2 regions of the Anaeromassilibacillus sp. Marseille-P3371 genome follow, and region 2 is predicted to be linked to the other one. Evidence: predicted binding sites of a transcription regulator. Region 2 holds the regulator's gene; the other holds the start of a gene.

The links. The regulator HrcA, encoded in region 2, represses chaperone genes, less so after heat shock. The targets are predictions, from matches to a motif close to TGTTAGCACTCNNNNNNNNNGAGTGCTAACA.
Positions count from the first base shown of each region.
Region 1: the regulator HrcA is predicted to act here: its motif matches at 1,921-1,951, upstream of clpB (ATP-dependent chaperone ClpB).

Region 1 covers NZ_LT835157.1:1,051,193-1,058,986, forward strand. The annotation lists gene B9Y59_RS03435 (glycoside hydrolase family 3 protein) at 1-1,661, shown strand, start outside; gene clpB (ATP-dependent chaperone ClpB) at 2,007-4,613, shown strand; gene B9Y59_RS03445 (IS3 family transposase) at 5,091-5,834, opposite strand; gene B9Y59_RS03450 (imidazolonepropionase) at 5,884-6,114, opposite strand; gene B9Y59_RS03455 (5-bromo-4-chloroindolyl phosphate hydrolysis family protein) at 6,477-7,625, shown strand; gene B9Y59_RS03460 (toxic anion resistance protein) at 7,647-7,794, shown strand, end outside.
Region 2 covers NZ_LT835157.1:507,442-515,235, forward strand. The annotation lists gene dnaJ (molecular chaperone DnaJ) at 1-264, opposite strand, end outside; gene dnaK (molecular chaperone DnaK) at 517-2,361, opposite strand; gene grpE (nucleotide exchange factor GrpE) at 2,442-3,038, opposite strand; gene hrcA (heat-inducible transcriptional repressor HrcA) at 3,090-4,121, opposite strand; gene B9Y59_RS01490 (iron-sulfur cluster assembly scaffold protein) at 4,906-5,598, shown strand; gene B9Y59_RS01495 (GGGtGRT protein) at 5,688-6,695, shown strand.

The DNA of each region.
Region 1 (7,794 bases), 540 kb from region 2:
AGTCTATTGGCCGTGAATGCAAAGATGGCGGAATTGACTTTTTCCTTGCACCAAGTATGAATATTCACCGCAATCCCATGGGAGGCAGAAACAGTGAATACTTTTCAGAAGATCCGGTAATTTCCGGCTATTCTGGCGCGGCTGTGGTACGTGGTGTCCAATCCAATGGAATTGGCGCAACTTTGAAGCATTTTGCATGTAACAACCAGGAAACGAACCGCCAGCAGGTCAATGAGTTTGTTTCAGAGCGTGCATTGCGTGAAATCTATCTCAAGGGATATGAAATTGCCACAAAGGATGCAAAACCATGGGGAATTATGACTTCTTACAACAAGATCAACGGCGCGTATTCACCGGAAAACTATGATATGTTGCAAAAGATTGTACGCAACGAATGGGGATTTGACGGTGTATTTATGACGGACTGGGGACATACTGCGGACATCAATCGTTCTTTTGCGGCTGGCAATAATCTATGGATGGCCAGCATCAGTAATTTTGATGCATTTTATCAAGACATCCTGGATGGAATCCTTCCCTTAGATATTGTTAAACAGAATGTTAAAGAAACCCTAAATATTGTCTTACGATCCCAATACTATGCAGATATAGAACCTGAAGAACCCGAGGAACCGGAAGAGGAAGAAGTCGATAAGACTCTGCTCAACAAGGTGATCGACTACGCAGAAGAGCAACAACAGGCGGAAGACTATAATGATGTCATCGAGGATGTAAAAGCAGGTTTTGAAAAGGCGCTTCAAGAAGCAAAAGTAGTGCAGGCAGATCCAAAAGCCAGCGAAGAGGATGTGCTCAAGAGCTGGACTAATCTTGTTAAGTGGATTCATGCGTTAGGCATGCGGAGCGGGGATAAGACTCTATTGTTGCAGGTAATCACAGCAGCGGGTACCTATAACCTAGATAACTATGTGGACGCGGGAAAAGAGGAATTCCAAGAAGCACTCCAGGAGGCGCAGAAGGTCTATGAGGATGAGTTCGCCGGACAAGATACCGTCGATATAGCAACCGATCGATTAATGAATGCCATCTTGGAATTGCGTTTAAAGGCTAATAAATCCAATTTGGATGCGCTCCTAAAAAGTGCTAAAAAGATAGATCTTACCCAGTATACACGGTCAACAGCAAATGCTCTGCAGAAAGCTATACAAGAGGCAGAAGCGGTCATGGAAAACGACCAGTTGAGTGAAGACGATCAACCGATTGTGAAAGCGGTTGAAGAGGAGCTTAAACAGGCTATGGACAATCTGGAACGCAAGAATTCTGGTCACTCAAATAGCTCTGGAAAGAATAGTTCCAGTTCATCTTCTACCGGAAACACCTATGGCTCGTCAGGAACCGTGGTTGTTGGGGCCTTGCAGACAGCGCTAGGACAGGCTGAGGTGGTTTCGGATACAACCGTAGATTTTACTTTGAAGAGAGGTGCTTCCTACTGCTTCAAGATGAACGTTGTAAATGGGAACAATAGAACTCCGAACTTTACGGTTGGAAACGGTGATGTGCTTAAGACCCAATTTGTGGCAAAGATTGGCAACGATTTCTATTTCCGTGTGTATGCGATCGGTATACCTGGCCAAAGTACAGGCGTCTATACTACGCTGCCTGGTCAAAACGCTCAAAAGCACTGTACAGTGACAATTGTTTGATCGAAAGCTGTGTGAAATTTAAACAGGAGGAAATTTACTCGAAACGATACAAACATTAGGGTATGAATATCTGACCATACGAAAGGAGACGGTCCATTTCAAGGAATGGATCGTCTCCTTTGCTTTCTTCAAAAATTTCTATTGCACTTTCGAATATCTGCAAAAGAATAGGGAATTCTTTCCCTATTCTATGTGCGTTCTGCTGGTTTACATAAAGTCCTTTGTTTGTTCATGATTTATTCATATATATAGAATATAATTTTAGCACACTCGTGATAAGAGTGCTAAAAAATTAATAGAAACCCGCATGAACACTGAATGTGTAACAGATAGGAGGGGTTGAACATGAACGCACAGAAATTTACCCAAAAGTCCTTGGAGGCCATCCAGGAAGCCCAAAACCTCGCCATAGAAAACAACAATATGCAAATTGAGGAAGAACACCTTGTAGCAGCTTTACTGCAACAGAGGGATGGTTTGATTCCACAACTGCTAAAAAAGATGAATGTGGACTGTGATGCTGTCCAACAGGCTGTGAAAGAAAAGATCTCCCGTATACCAGGTGTAACTGGTCCTGGCCGTGAAGCAGGGAAAATTTATGTTTCCACCGATGTGGATGCTGTTTTGACCGCTGCGGAAAAAGAAGCAGATCGTATGAAAGATGAATATGTTTCTGTCGAGCATATTTTACTTGCGATACTGAATCGGCCAAACAATGCGGTCAAGGATGTGTTTCAACGCTTTGGAGTCGAGAAAAATGCGTTTTTGGCGGCACTCTCGAGTGTCCGTGGAAATACCCGCGTGACCAGTGACACACCCGAAGAAACCTATGACGCGCTTTCCAAGTATGGGCAGGACTTGGTCGAGCTGGCAAAGAATCATAAGCTCGACCCGGTAATCGGACGCGACGATGAGATCCGGAATGTAGTCCGTATCCTATCCCGTAAAACCAAAAATAATCCCGTCTTGATTGGCGAACCGGGTGTGGGCAAGACTGCTATTGCTGAAGGCTTAGCCCTGCGAATTGTGCGTGGGGATGTGCCCAATAATTTAAAGGACCGCAAGATCTTTTCTTTGGACATGGGTGCTCTGATCGCTGGAGCAAAATTCCGCGGCGAATTTGAAGAACGCCTAAAAGCAGTTTTGAATGAGGTCAAGAAAAGCGAAGGAAAGATCATTCTTTTCATTGACGAGTTGCATACCATTGTGGGTGCCGGCAAGACCGAGGGCTCCATGGACGCAGGTAATTTACTGAAGCCAATGCTTGCACGTGGGGAGTTGCACTGTATTGGTGCGACGACTCTTAATGAATACCATCAATATATTGAAAAAGATCCAGCCTTGGAGCGTCGGTTCCAGCCAGTCATGGTCGATGAGCCGAGTGTGGAAGATACTATTTCCATTCTTCGTGGTTTGAAGGAACGTTATGAGGTATTCCATGGGGTTAAGATTCAAGATCAGGCATTGATTGCTGCTGCGACGCTTTCAAACCGCTATATTTCCGACCGGTTCCTTCCGGATAAGGCGATTGATTTGGTGGATGAAGCCTGTGCAATGGTCCGTACGGAAATCGACTCCATGCCGACGGAACTGGATGATATTTCCCGAAAGATCATGCAGCATGAAATCGAAGAAGCGGCTCTGAAAAAGGACACCGATCCACTCACGCAGGAACATCTAAAGGAAATTCAAAAGGAACTGGCAGATCTGCGTGCCCAATTTAAGGAAATGAAGGCAAAGTGGGAAAACGAAAAGCAGGCTATTGGGAAAGTGCAGAAGTTGCGTGAGGAAATTGAGCAGGTTAATGCGGAGATTGAAAAGGCAGAACGTATGTATGACTTGAACAAGGCTGCTGAATATAAATATGGAAAGCTGCCAGAGCTGCAAAAGCAGTTGGCAGAGGAGGAGCAGATCGCAGAACAGAGCCAATCTTCCGACACCAACCTGTTGCGTGACAAGGTTACAGAGGAGGAAATTGCTAAAATTGTGGGCCGCTGGACAGGGATTCCAGTCTCAAAATTGATGGAGAGCGAACGTGAGAAGTTACTCCATCTTGACGATATTTTGCATCGTCGTGTGGTTGGCCAGGATGAAGCGGTACAGAAGGTGACAGAGGCCATTCTGCGTTCCCGTGCAGGTATTCAAGACCCGAACCGGCCGATCGGTTCGTTCCTTTTCTTGGGGCCGACTGGTGTCGGGAAAACCGAATTGGCGAAAGCTTTGGCAGAAGCATTGTTTGACGACGAGCACAATATGATCCGCATCGATATGACGGAATATATGGAGAAATTTTCGGTGTCTCGTTTGATCGGAGCGCCTCCGGGATACGTTGGATACGAGGAAGGCGGCCAGCTGACGGAGGCAGTTCGCCGGAAGCCGTATTCAGTTGTCCTTTTTGATGAGGTAGAAAAAGCTCATCCAGATGTATTTAACATCCTATTACAAGTTTTGGATGATGGCCGTATTACCGATTCCCAGGGACGTACAGTGGATTTTAAGAATACGATTATTATTCTGACTTCGAATCTGGGGTCAAATGCCATATTGGAAGGCATCAATGCGGATGGCAAGATCAGCGATCAGGCGAAAGAACAAGTGAATGCGCTGTTGAAACAGCAGTTCCGCCCGGAGTTTTTGAACCGTTTGGATGAGATTGTCTTCTACAAGCCTTTGACGCGCGATGAAATCGGTCATATTGTAGATCTGCAAATTGCCGATTTGCAACGCCGTCTGACAGATAAGCAGTTGCGTGTGGAGTTGACACCTGCAGCAAAGACCTTTATTGTGGACAGCGGTTATGATCCAATTTATGGTGCACGTCCGTTAAAACGCTTTATTCAGAGCAAAGTAGAGACGCTGATTGCAAAAAAGATCCTTCAAGCGGATGTCAAACCGCGTGAAACGCTTCTTGTGGACTACGATGGGAATCAACTTGTTGTAAAAAATATGTAATTGGATAGGGTCATTAAAGGAAAGCCACTGTGCGATAAAAGCTTTGTCGCACAGTGGCTTTTATTTTTTCAACCTTGAAGTAGTCTGTTTTAGGACTGTGAGATATAATAAAATATCTAAAAACTTCTTGTATAAAGCGTGTATTGATTTTATAAAATCACCAATATATAATATAAAATAAGATATATAAGTAATTCAATTAATGAAAAGGGGACGAAAAATAAACGAAGGGTTCTACTCGCATGTGGGTTCTGATGGAGAGAAAAGAAAGGATGGTTTAATTGACCTGAACAGCCCCAGATTGTGCGGACAGTAGAAAAAGAGCCCTGGTAGGAAAATTGAGTTTTAAGTGGAGAGGCATCGTGCAAGTGGCGCCTCTCCAGTCTTTAACTGGATGCGCTCGTGGTTGTAAAAGTGGATATAGCGGCCAATCATCTCGTTGGCATCTGAAAAGCTGGCCGGTTTGCGGCGGTAAATTCATTCTGTTTTGAGGATAGAGAAGAAATTTTCCGCCATTGCGTTGTCATATGGGTTTCCGCGTCTTGACATAGATGGCGTAATGCCGTATGTTTGAGTTAGCTCAAAATATGCTTGTGAGGCGTACTGAGCACCCTGGTCGCTGTGGAGCTGCCACTCCGCAGCGACCTTCTTTTTCTGCTGATTCATGGCCAGACGAATGGTGTCCAGAACCAGATTCACGGTTTGTTCTGTTCCAGTCTTGTAAGCCACGATACTGTTGTCATAGAGATCCCGGATCATGGACAGGTATAGCACGCCCTGTTTGGTATGGATGTAAGAGATGTCTGTTACCCATTTGCTGTTAGGCTTGTCTGCATAAAAGTCCCTGTTTAGAAGATTCTTGTACTTGTGTACCTGCTGCCATTTCCTGCGTCGGCGGATTTCAGACAACAGGTCATACTTCTTCATGATCCGCAGCACTGTTTTGGGATTACAAAAAATATTCTGACGTTTCAGCCATAACCACATCCGCCGATAACCGTAGGTACGAAAGCTGCGTTCCCGCTGATGTGCGATGAGTTTCGCAAGAGCTGCATCCTTCTCCCACTTACCAAGGCGATGGACGAAGGCATAGTAGCCGATTCTGGATACTCCGAAGAATTTGCACATGACTGCCACAGGATACTCTGTTCTGTGACGATATATGACGTGATATTTTACTCTTGCCCTCACTTCCTTCCTGCGCAATGCAGAAAATCCCACAGCAACTGATTCTCCATGCGCAGCCGTTGAATCTCATAGGCCTGTTCAGCTACATGTCTCTTGGCGCGGCATCTTTCCTCGACCGTCCTTTGAGACGTGGAAAGATACCGGCTTCCAGCTTGCGTTCTTTTCTCCGTTCCCGTTCAAGTAGCCTTTTTACCACCTGCTTATCTTGAAAGCCATAATACTCCGCCACTTCCCGCTGGGTCTTTCCCTCTGCCAGCATAGCCCTGATCCCAGGTAACAGCGCCTGAACATGGGTGTAATTCCGTTTCTTCATGACAAGTCCCCCTGATGTAGTCTATTTTCCTACACCAGGGGGCTTTTGTCACTGTCCGTTTTTACTGGACCTGTTCACAATTTAGCGGTATCCTTTTAGAAAACAATCGTGTATATCGCTTTAAGTGTTGCGTAGAGAGCCTGTTCACATTACTGGCTTCCCGTCTAGGATTTCAGCTCTTTGCTGTTTCCCTGCCGTTTCGTTTGATTCGTAAAGAAGGGGACGATTTATCTAGGAACCTTTTCCAAAATGGTTATATGCGGCATGATTCCCACAGGAGAAATGTTGTTATTTTTTAGGGAATGCGATATAATGAAACCGGTTTTATTTTGGGGACATCCCCTGGTGTGGAGGAACACCGCATGATTGATAAAGATTTTTTTGATCATTTAGAGGAACAGATTCATCAAACGGTTCAGGATGCTTTGAATCTGAAAGAAACCGTTGTTCATACGGTGAGGGAAAATGTAAACGTTCAAAAAGGACCGGTACCGCCAACCAAATCGGTTCCCCAAAAACGGTATGCATATCCGGTCCGGCCAGTCCGTGTCATGAAGGACCAGATACGAATCCGTAAGGCCCCTTCCGGCTCAGTAGCAGGGATCATTATGGAGATTATCGGACTGGTTGGCGCAATTTCTACGGGGCTGGCGTTTATTCTTTTGGCACTGATTTCCGTATTATTTGGCATGCCTTGGACTGCTTTTGCAATTTCTAGTTTTGTTATTGTTCCGTTGTGCGTAGGCTTTTCGGCACTGGCAATCTGTGGAGTGCGCCAGGTGCGTCGAAAGAGGCGTTTTCAAAGATATCAGGCCCAGTTAAACGGCGGCACATTTTGTTCTTTAAAACTCCTGGCGTCGGCTGTAGACGAGTCAAAGTCCTTTGTTGTACACGATTTGCGTAAGATGATTCGGGATGGTTTGTTCCCGCAAGGGCATATTGATGAGCAAGAAACCTGTTTCATCGCGACGGATGAGACGTATCGCCAGTATTTACAGGCGCAGGAGAGCGCCCGTCGCCGGCAAGAAGAGGAGCAAAGAAGAAAAGTGTCCAGTCCCGACGGACCTACAGAGTTGGAAAAAGTGATTGCGGAAGGGCGTGATTATCTTTGGCAGATTCGCGAAGAGAATCACGCGATATTCGAAGACGTGTTTTCGCAAAAGCTATCCCGCTTAGATGCAGTATCCACGAAAATCTTTAACCATGTAGAGGCACATCCCAAAAAACTTCCAGGCATTCGCAAATTTATGCAGTATTATTTGCCTATTACCTTAAAATTGGTGAAAGCTTATCGGGAATTTGGAGAACAGTCCATCCAAGGAGAGAACATTACCCGGGTAAAGACGGAAATTCGCGATACATTGGATACGATCAATATTGCCTTTGAAAATCTTTTGGACAGCCTGTTCCAAGATGATGCACTGGATATTTCTACAGACATCTCTGTATTGGAGACGATGCTTGCACAGGAGGGGCTGACCGGGGATACGTTTCATCAGAAGAAACCGTAAATTCGATTGGAGGTACTTGTTATGGACGAGACTTTTCAGGAGCAGCCCATGTTGACCCTCGAGCCGTTTGCAGATGAACAGCCTGCTTCCATCGAGAAGGTACAGCCTGTGCAGACATCTACAGAAACGCCAATATTCGATGAGCGTAGCTTAACGCCGGAAGAACGCC
Region 2 (7,794 bases):
GAACGGGCTGCCGGCTGCACCGCCACCGAAGTTGGGGTCCACCCCGGCATGGCCGAACTGGTCGTACCGGGCCCTTTTATCTTTGTCCGAGAGTACCTCATACGCCTCATTGACTTCTTTAAATTTTGCCTCCGCCTCTTTGTCCCCCGGATTGAGATCCGGGTGATATTTTTTTGCCAATTTGCGGTAGGCTTTTTTTATTTCGTCTTCGGTGGCGTTCTTTGGCACACCCATCACTTCATAAAAATCCCTTTTATCGGCCACACCTATCACTCCTACAAATGCGCAAGCCGCCTCAGCTCTGTCTGGAAATCTTTGCCCACGCGAACTCTCATTTTTATGCGGCACAGCCGCGTTCTCTATCCTATCAGGTTTTCCGCCTGTTGTAAATCACTTTTAGAGAAAATCCACTTCGCCATTTTACGGGTGAAAGCTGTTGTGGGTATCATCCACACCCACAACAGCCTTACCATCGTTTATCAGGAACGAATACTGCCATGCAGTACGCCCGAAAGTTTATTTATTGTTGTTGTCATCGACGTCCTTGTACTCTGCGTCATAGACCGGATTGCCGTTTGTATCCTGCGCCGGGGCCCCCGCATTATCTGCCGGCTGGCCGCCTTGCGGTGCAGCTGCCTTATACAGCTTTTCGGAAACGGCATACAAAGCTTTTTGCAGTTCTTCTGTACGGCTCTTGATATCCGCGACATCATTGCCGGAAACCGCCTGCTTCAGCGCATTGGACTTTGCTTCCAGGTCGCTCTTGTCAGAGGCGTCCATCTTATCGCCGCTGTCCTTTATCAGTTTTTCGACCGAGTAGCAGAGATTCTCCGCCTCGTTCTTTGTATCGACCTCTTCGCGGCGCTTTTTATCCTCTGCGGCATACTTTTCCGCATCCTTGACAGCCTTATCGATGTCGTCCTTGCTCATATTGGAACTGGAAGAAATCGTGATGTGCTGCTCTTTGCCGGTTGCAAGGTCCTTTGCAGAAACGTTGACGATGCCGTTTGCATCGATGTCGAACGTGACCTCGATCTGGGGGATGCCGCGCGGTGCGGGTGCAATGCCGTCCAACTTGAACAGCCCCAACTGCTTGTTATCGCGCGCGAATTCACGTTCACCCTGCAGTACGTTGACTTCGACCTGTGTCTGGCCATCCGCAGCCGTGGAGAAGATCTGGCTCTTCTTAGTCGGGATGGTGGTATTGCGCTCGATTACCTTCGTCATGACGCCGCCCATGGTCTCAACGCCGAGGGACAGGGGCGTGACATCCAGCAACAACAAGCCTTCGACTTCGCCGCCGAGCACGCCTGCCTGCAATGCAGCGCCAATGGCAACGCATTCATCCGGGTTGATGCCCTTGAACGGCTCCTTGCCAGTCAGCTTCTTAACCTCTTCCTGAACAGCCGGGATTCTGGAAGAACCGCCGACGAGCAGAACCTTGCTGATCTGGCTGAACTGCAAACCGGCATCCTGCATAGCCTGACGAACCGGGCCAATGGTCTTTTCTACGAGGTCAGCGGTCAGTTCATTGAACTTTGCGCGGGTCAACGTCATATCGAGATGCTTTGGACCGGTGGCATCGGCGGTGATAAACGGCAGGTTGATTTGGCTCGAAGTCATGCCGGACAGTTCGATCTTTGCCTTTTCTGCCGCTTCCTTCAGTCTCTGCATCGCCATCTTGTCGCCGGAGAGATCAATTCCGCTCTCCTGTTTAAAGGAGCTGACCATCCAATCGATGATGCGCTTATCAAAATCGTCGCCGCCCAAGCGGTTGTTGCCAGCAGTTGCAAGAACCTCCTGAACACCGTCGCCCATCTCGATGATGGAAACGTCGAATGTACCGCCGCCGAGGTCATACACCATGATCTTCTGCTCTTCGCCCTTGTCGATGCCATAGGACAGAGCAGCTGCGGTCGGTTCATTGATAATGCGCTTTACATCAAGACCGGCAATCTTGCCGGCATCTTTTGTAGCCTGACGCTGTGCGTCGGTGAAGTATGCCGGAACAGTGATAACCGCAGAGGTGACCGTTTCGCCCAGATAGGCCTCTGCATCTGCCTTCAGCTTTTGCAAAATCATTGCAGAAATTTCCTGCGGGGTGTAGCTCTTGTCGTCGATAGCCACTTTATAGTTGGAACCCATCTCTCTCTTGATGGAAGAAATGGTGCGGTCTGGATTCGTGATCGCTTGGCGCTTTGCCACCTGACCCACCATGCGCTCGCCAGTTTTGGAGAATGCCACTACGGACGGCGTTGTACGCGCCCCTTCTGCGTTGGCAATTACGACCGGCTCGCCGCCCTCAATTACGGCTACGCAGGAATTTGTTGTACCAAGGTCAATACCAATTGTCTTACTCATAATCTATACCTCCAGTTTTGATTCGGTTGTTTTCGTCAGTAATTTATATTTGGAAAGGGGATTGCGGGATGGCGAACCGCTCAGTTTGCAACCACGACCGTTGCATGCCGGACGACTTTGTCGCCGATCTTATATCCCTTCTGATAAACCTGTGCGACCACATTTTCCGCTGCGCTCTCGTCATCGATGTGCGATACAGCATTGTGTAACTCCGGGTTGAACGCCTCCCCTGCGACGCCCATCTCGGCCACGCCTAGCTTTTCCAGTGCCCTTTTCAGCTGTGTCTGGACCATTTCAACGCCCTTGCGCAGATCTTCGACACTGCACTCCTGTTGCTCGAGCGCGCGCTCCAGATTGTCTGCCACCGGCAGAAATTCCAGCACCGCTGCGGCTGTCGCGTCGGAATAAATCGCCGCTTTTTCACGCTCGGTCCGCTTGCGGAAATTGTCATATTCCGCTGCGGTGCGCAAAAATTGATCTTTTTGCTTTTTCAGGGCCTCCTCTGCTTCTTCAAGCTTTTTCTGCATCGCTTCTTTCTCTGCTTTGGCCTTTTTGCCGCCAAAGCCTCCTTTGTCCTTTTTGTCTGCCTTTTCCGCTTGTTCGGAAGCCTCCGGTTCCGCGCTCGCCTGCGGTTCAGTTCCGGCCTCTGTCTGCGGATTCTTTTCCTCCGTATTCAACTGCCCGGACCCTCCTTCGTTTTAAATTGCGCCTTTTGCGCTCTATCATGATTAAGCATTATAATCCATCAATTCGGTAAGCATTTTTCCCACTGCATCGGATAGATACTCCATGTGGGAGATCACCTTGGCATAATTCATGCGCATGGGACCGATGATCGCCAGCGCACCAGCATCTTTGCCTCCAACGGTATAGCGGGAGATCACCACACTGGAATCTTTCAATTCCGGCCGGCCGGTCTCATCGCCGATCAGTACCTTCACACTCTTGCTCCGCTGTTCCAACAGACGGTTCAATTCATCTGCCCGTGCCAAAAAATCCATCATCCGGCGCGCCGTAAGGGAAAGTTCTGGATAAAAAAGGAGATTCGTCTGTCCCTCCATACAGATTTCCGCCTGCATGGAATCCCGAGCGACATCGAGAACAGCCATGAACGCAGAGGACATCAGGATCGCCATTTCTCCCATCGAGGCCGCCATATTTTGAATAAAGGCGGGCGTTACCTCTGAAACGGGCATTCCAGCCAACCGCTCATTAAACACCCGGAAAAACACCCGTAAGATTTCTTGGGACAGATCAAAATCGCAATGGAATACGCACGTTTTCATGGTCCCAGCAGAGGTCATCAAAATAACCATCGCTGTCCGGCGACTCGTCTGTACGAACTGAATCGCGCGGATATTGGCGCCACGCCCGCTCGGCGTAGTTGACACTGCGGCAAACCGCGTAGCGGCTGCCAGAACTCTGGAGACGCCGTCCAGCAACTTTTCCGGGTCATAGGCGCTGGAGAGCAGCTGGCTGTCCAGGAAACGCTTCTCCTCGCGGGTGACGGGCTTTCTTTTCATCAGGGTGTCGATATAAACTCGATACCCCATCTGTGTGGGCACTCTGCCCGCCGAGGTGTGCGGTTGGTCCAAAAGTCCCATTTCGGCCAAATCGCTCATTTCATTGCGAACAGTGGCAGAAGAGACCGCAAAGTCTAGGTTGTCACAAAGCGCCTTTGAACCGACTGGCTCGCCGGTAGAAACATACAATTCGACGACTGCTGCCAGGATTTTTTTCTTCCGTTCGCTGAGTTCCAACCTTCCCACCTCTTTTATTTAGGTTTTAGTTTTAGCACTCTTTTAGATCGAGTGCTAACTCTAGTTATTAATTTATCATTACTTTGCCCGATTGTCAATAAGATAAATGTAAATTAATTATGAATCTGCCAAGAGAAAACCAAACAATTTGCGCAAAAATCGGAAAAGAGGAAGGCAAGATATGCTCTTTGCAATTTTGGGCGTCTTCCGAGCAGCCTTTTGGTACGGTTTTCCCTACACAATATAGAAGGAACCCCTCTTGACCTGGCAGAACCCTTTGAGCGGTTCCATCGATAGAGCGATTGCTTGGATTCTGCTTTATCCTGGGGTACATGAACAAACAGGTCGAATCGTTTCTGACGGTGGATTTCCAGTGGATATTTGAGATGGTATATTTTATTGGTATTGTGTTCGTTTGAAATAAGTTTGATTCAGCTGATTCTCTCACGGATCCAATGGCGGCCAGTGAGAGAATCAGCCCCTCTCAATGAACTTGTTTTGGCAAGAACTCTGTTACAGCTGATTGGAAAGGAGAATTTCCTACATTGAGAGGTCTTTACCTATGGCCTGTGCTTACCAGAACGGTACAATTGTTTTTGATCGAAAGACACTGTATAAAAAGCAGGCTGTCCACTTTCCAGAGTTTCCCGAAAAGCAAGGAAAATCGAGAGGGATTTCCTATAATTTTGCCTGGACAAACTCTTGCTAAAATTCGGAAAATGGCCTATAATCAACATGTATGGTGGTTAAACCAAGGAAACTTGAAACCGAAAGGAGTACCGATATGAATTATTCCCATGAAGTGGAAAACATGTGTCCTGTAGCCAAAGGTCCCCATCACGGTCCCGCACCCATCCCGGAGGAGGGCAAGTGGGTAAAAGCCTACGAGATCAAAGACATCTCCGGCCTGTCCCATGGTGTGGGCTGGTGTGCACCGCAGCAGGGCGCTTGCAAATTGACCCTGAATGTAAAAGATGGCATTGTGCAGGAGGCTTTGGTGGAAACCCTGGGCTGCTCCGGCATGACCCATTCTGCCGCTATGGCAGCAGAAATTCTCCCGGGTAAGACTCTGTTGGAGTGCTTGAATACCGACCTCGTTTGCGATGCAATCAACGTCGCAATGCGCGAGATCTTTAAGCAGCTGGCCTATGGCCGCAGCCAGACCGCGTTCTCCGAGGATGGTTTGCCGATCGGCGCAAGCCTGGAAGACTTGGGCAAGGGCCTGCGTTCCCAGGTTGGCACTATGTTCAGCACGGGTGCAAAGGGCGTCCGCTACATGGAGATGGCCGAAGGCTATGTTCTCAAGACCGCTCTGGACGAAAACAATGAGGTCATCGGCTATCAGTTTGTCAAACTTGGCAAGATGATGGAAGATATCCGCCACGGTGTGGACCCGAAGACTGCTTATGAGCAGAATATCGGCCAATATGGCCGCTTTGACGGCGCGGCGAAGTACATCGATCCGCGTGAAGAATAATTCGGCAGGGAACATACCGAACTTTCCAAATCAGGCGTATCCCAACTGGGGGATCGCTGAAGAAAGCAGAATAAAGGAGGACAACTTACATGGCTAACGATGTCAAGTTTGAAGGTAAAGAAAGAAGAATGCCCAAAATCGAAAAGTGCCTTGCCGAGTATGGCCTTGCCAGCCTCGAAGATGCGCGCGACCTTTGCCTGAGCAAAGGAATCGATGTGGATAAAATTGTCAAGGGTGTACAGCCCATTGCGTTTGAGAACGCCAGCTGGGCGTATACATTGGGTTGCGCAGTTGCTCTGAAGAAGGGTTGCGCTTCCGCCGCAGATGCTGCAGAGTCAATCGGCATTGGCTTGCAGGCATTCTGCATCCCGGGTTCTGTTGCAGAGAACCGTAAGGTTGGTCTGGGCCACGGCAACTTGGGCGCACGGTTGCTCCGCGACGAAACCAAGTGCTTTGCATTCCTCGCGGGTCACGAGTCTTTTGCTGCGGCAGAAGGTGCAATCGGCATTGCCAAGACGGCAAACCGTGCCCGTAAAGAGCCGCTCCGCATTATCCTGAATGGCTTGGGCAAGGATGCTGCATACATCATTTCCAGAATCAATGGTTTCACCTATGTGAAGACCGATTACGACTTCTTCAACGACGAGTTGACCGTTGTGGAGGAAAAGGCATTCTCCGAGGGCGAGCGTGCGGCAGTCAAGTGCTACGGCGCAAATGACGTCCTCGAAGGTGTTGCGATTATGAAGAAGGAGGGTGTGGACGTCTCCATCACCGGTAACTCCACCAACCCGACCCGCTTCCAGCATTTGGTTGCTGGTACTTATAAGAAATGGGCAATCGAGAATAACCGTCCGTATTTCTCCGTTGCTTCCGGCGGCGGCACAGGCCGTACCCTGCATCCGGACAATATGGCGGCTGGCCCGGCTTCCTATGGCTTGACCGACTCTATGGGCCGTATGCATGGCGATGCACAGTTCGCAGGTTCTTCTTCTGTTCCGGCGCACGTCGAGATGATGGGCTTGATCGGAATGGGCAACAACCCGATGGTTGGTGCGACTGTGGCATGTGCAGTTGCCGTATATGAGGCCTGCAAATAATTGGACAATCGGGTTGCCAGATAGTCCGGCAAGCCTGATTGAGAGAGTAATATAAAAAATGTTCAAAGCTCCCGCAGATGGGCGGGACGCTTGCCAGCACGCTGCGGCGTGCTGGCTCCGGCCGCAAAGCGTCCGGGAAGGCGGTTCATACCGCCTTTTAGCGTCCCGTTTGCCGGGGGCTTTTTCTCTTTTATAAGATCCCATTCGGTTTTATGTTTCGGTTAGAAACAAAAGATATTTCAGTGAACTCTTTATGCTTATAAAGCGGCACCGGGAAGGAATCCTTCTGTGCAGGCTGGCGGAGGCGTAATCGAGCGCCATTTGGTTACGGCCCCACTTCGAAATAAACAGAGGAATACAATATTATAATGTAGGCGTTTTTGGAAGAATGCCATGTTGATTTGGCAAATTGTTTCAGGAACAAACATCTCAATATATCGAAATCAATATTTTTAACAGGGACAGCCACCGCAAAAGGCGGGGTATCCCTATCGCTATTAAACGAACGGATATTTGTAATAGGGATAGAAGTGGTAAAGCGACAGCCACAAAAGGCGGGGCCCCTATCGCTATTAAACGAACGGATATTTGTAATAGGAATAGAAGTGGTAAAACGACGGCCACAAAAGGCGGGGCCCCTATCGCCATTAAGCTAATGAACGTTTTTATAGGGACAGTCGCCGCAAAGGTAGGGCATCCTTGTTGCTATTAAGCCAACGGATACTGTTTTATCAAATATTAAAGCGACAAAGAGCATCCAATATGGAACAATCCACGAAGCAATTGATAAAGAATACGTTACTGAATCGATTAGAGAGAAAAGCTGTACGAGAAGGTGTAAGTGAATGGGTCGAGGCATTCATTCGAAGGGATGACTGGATAAATATAACCAATATAGTAGTATGGAATTCTCTGGAAATTATCTCGAATATGGATGCAAAAACTACCCCGCACAGGATCCTTATGTGAGTGAGAATATAAAAGATAGGATGGAGCACGATCCCAATTGGTAGAGCGAAACACGGCCAGGGGCGGCGGGATTTGGATACAAAAACCATTCGCTCAGGAACCATAATGGATTAACGAAGGAGTTGCCTTT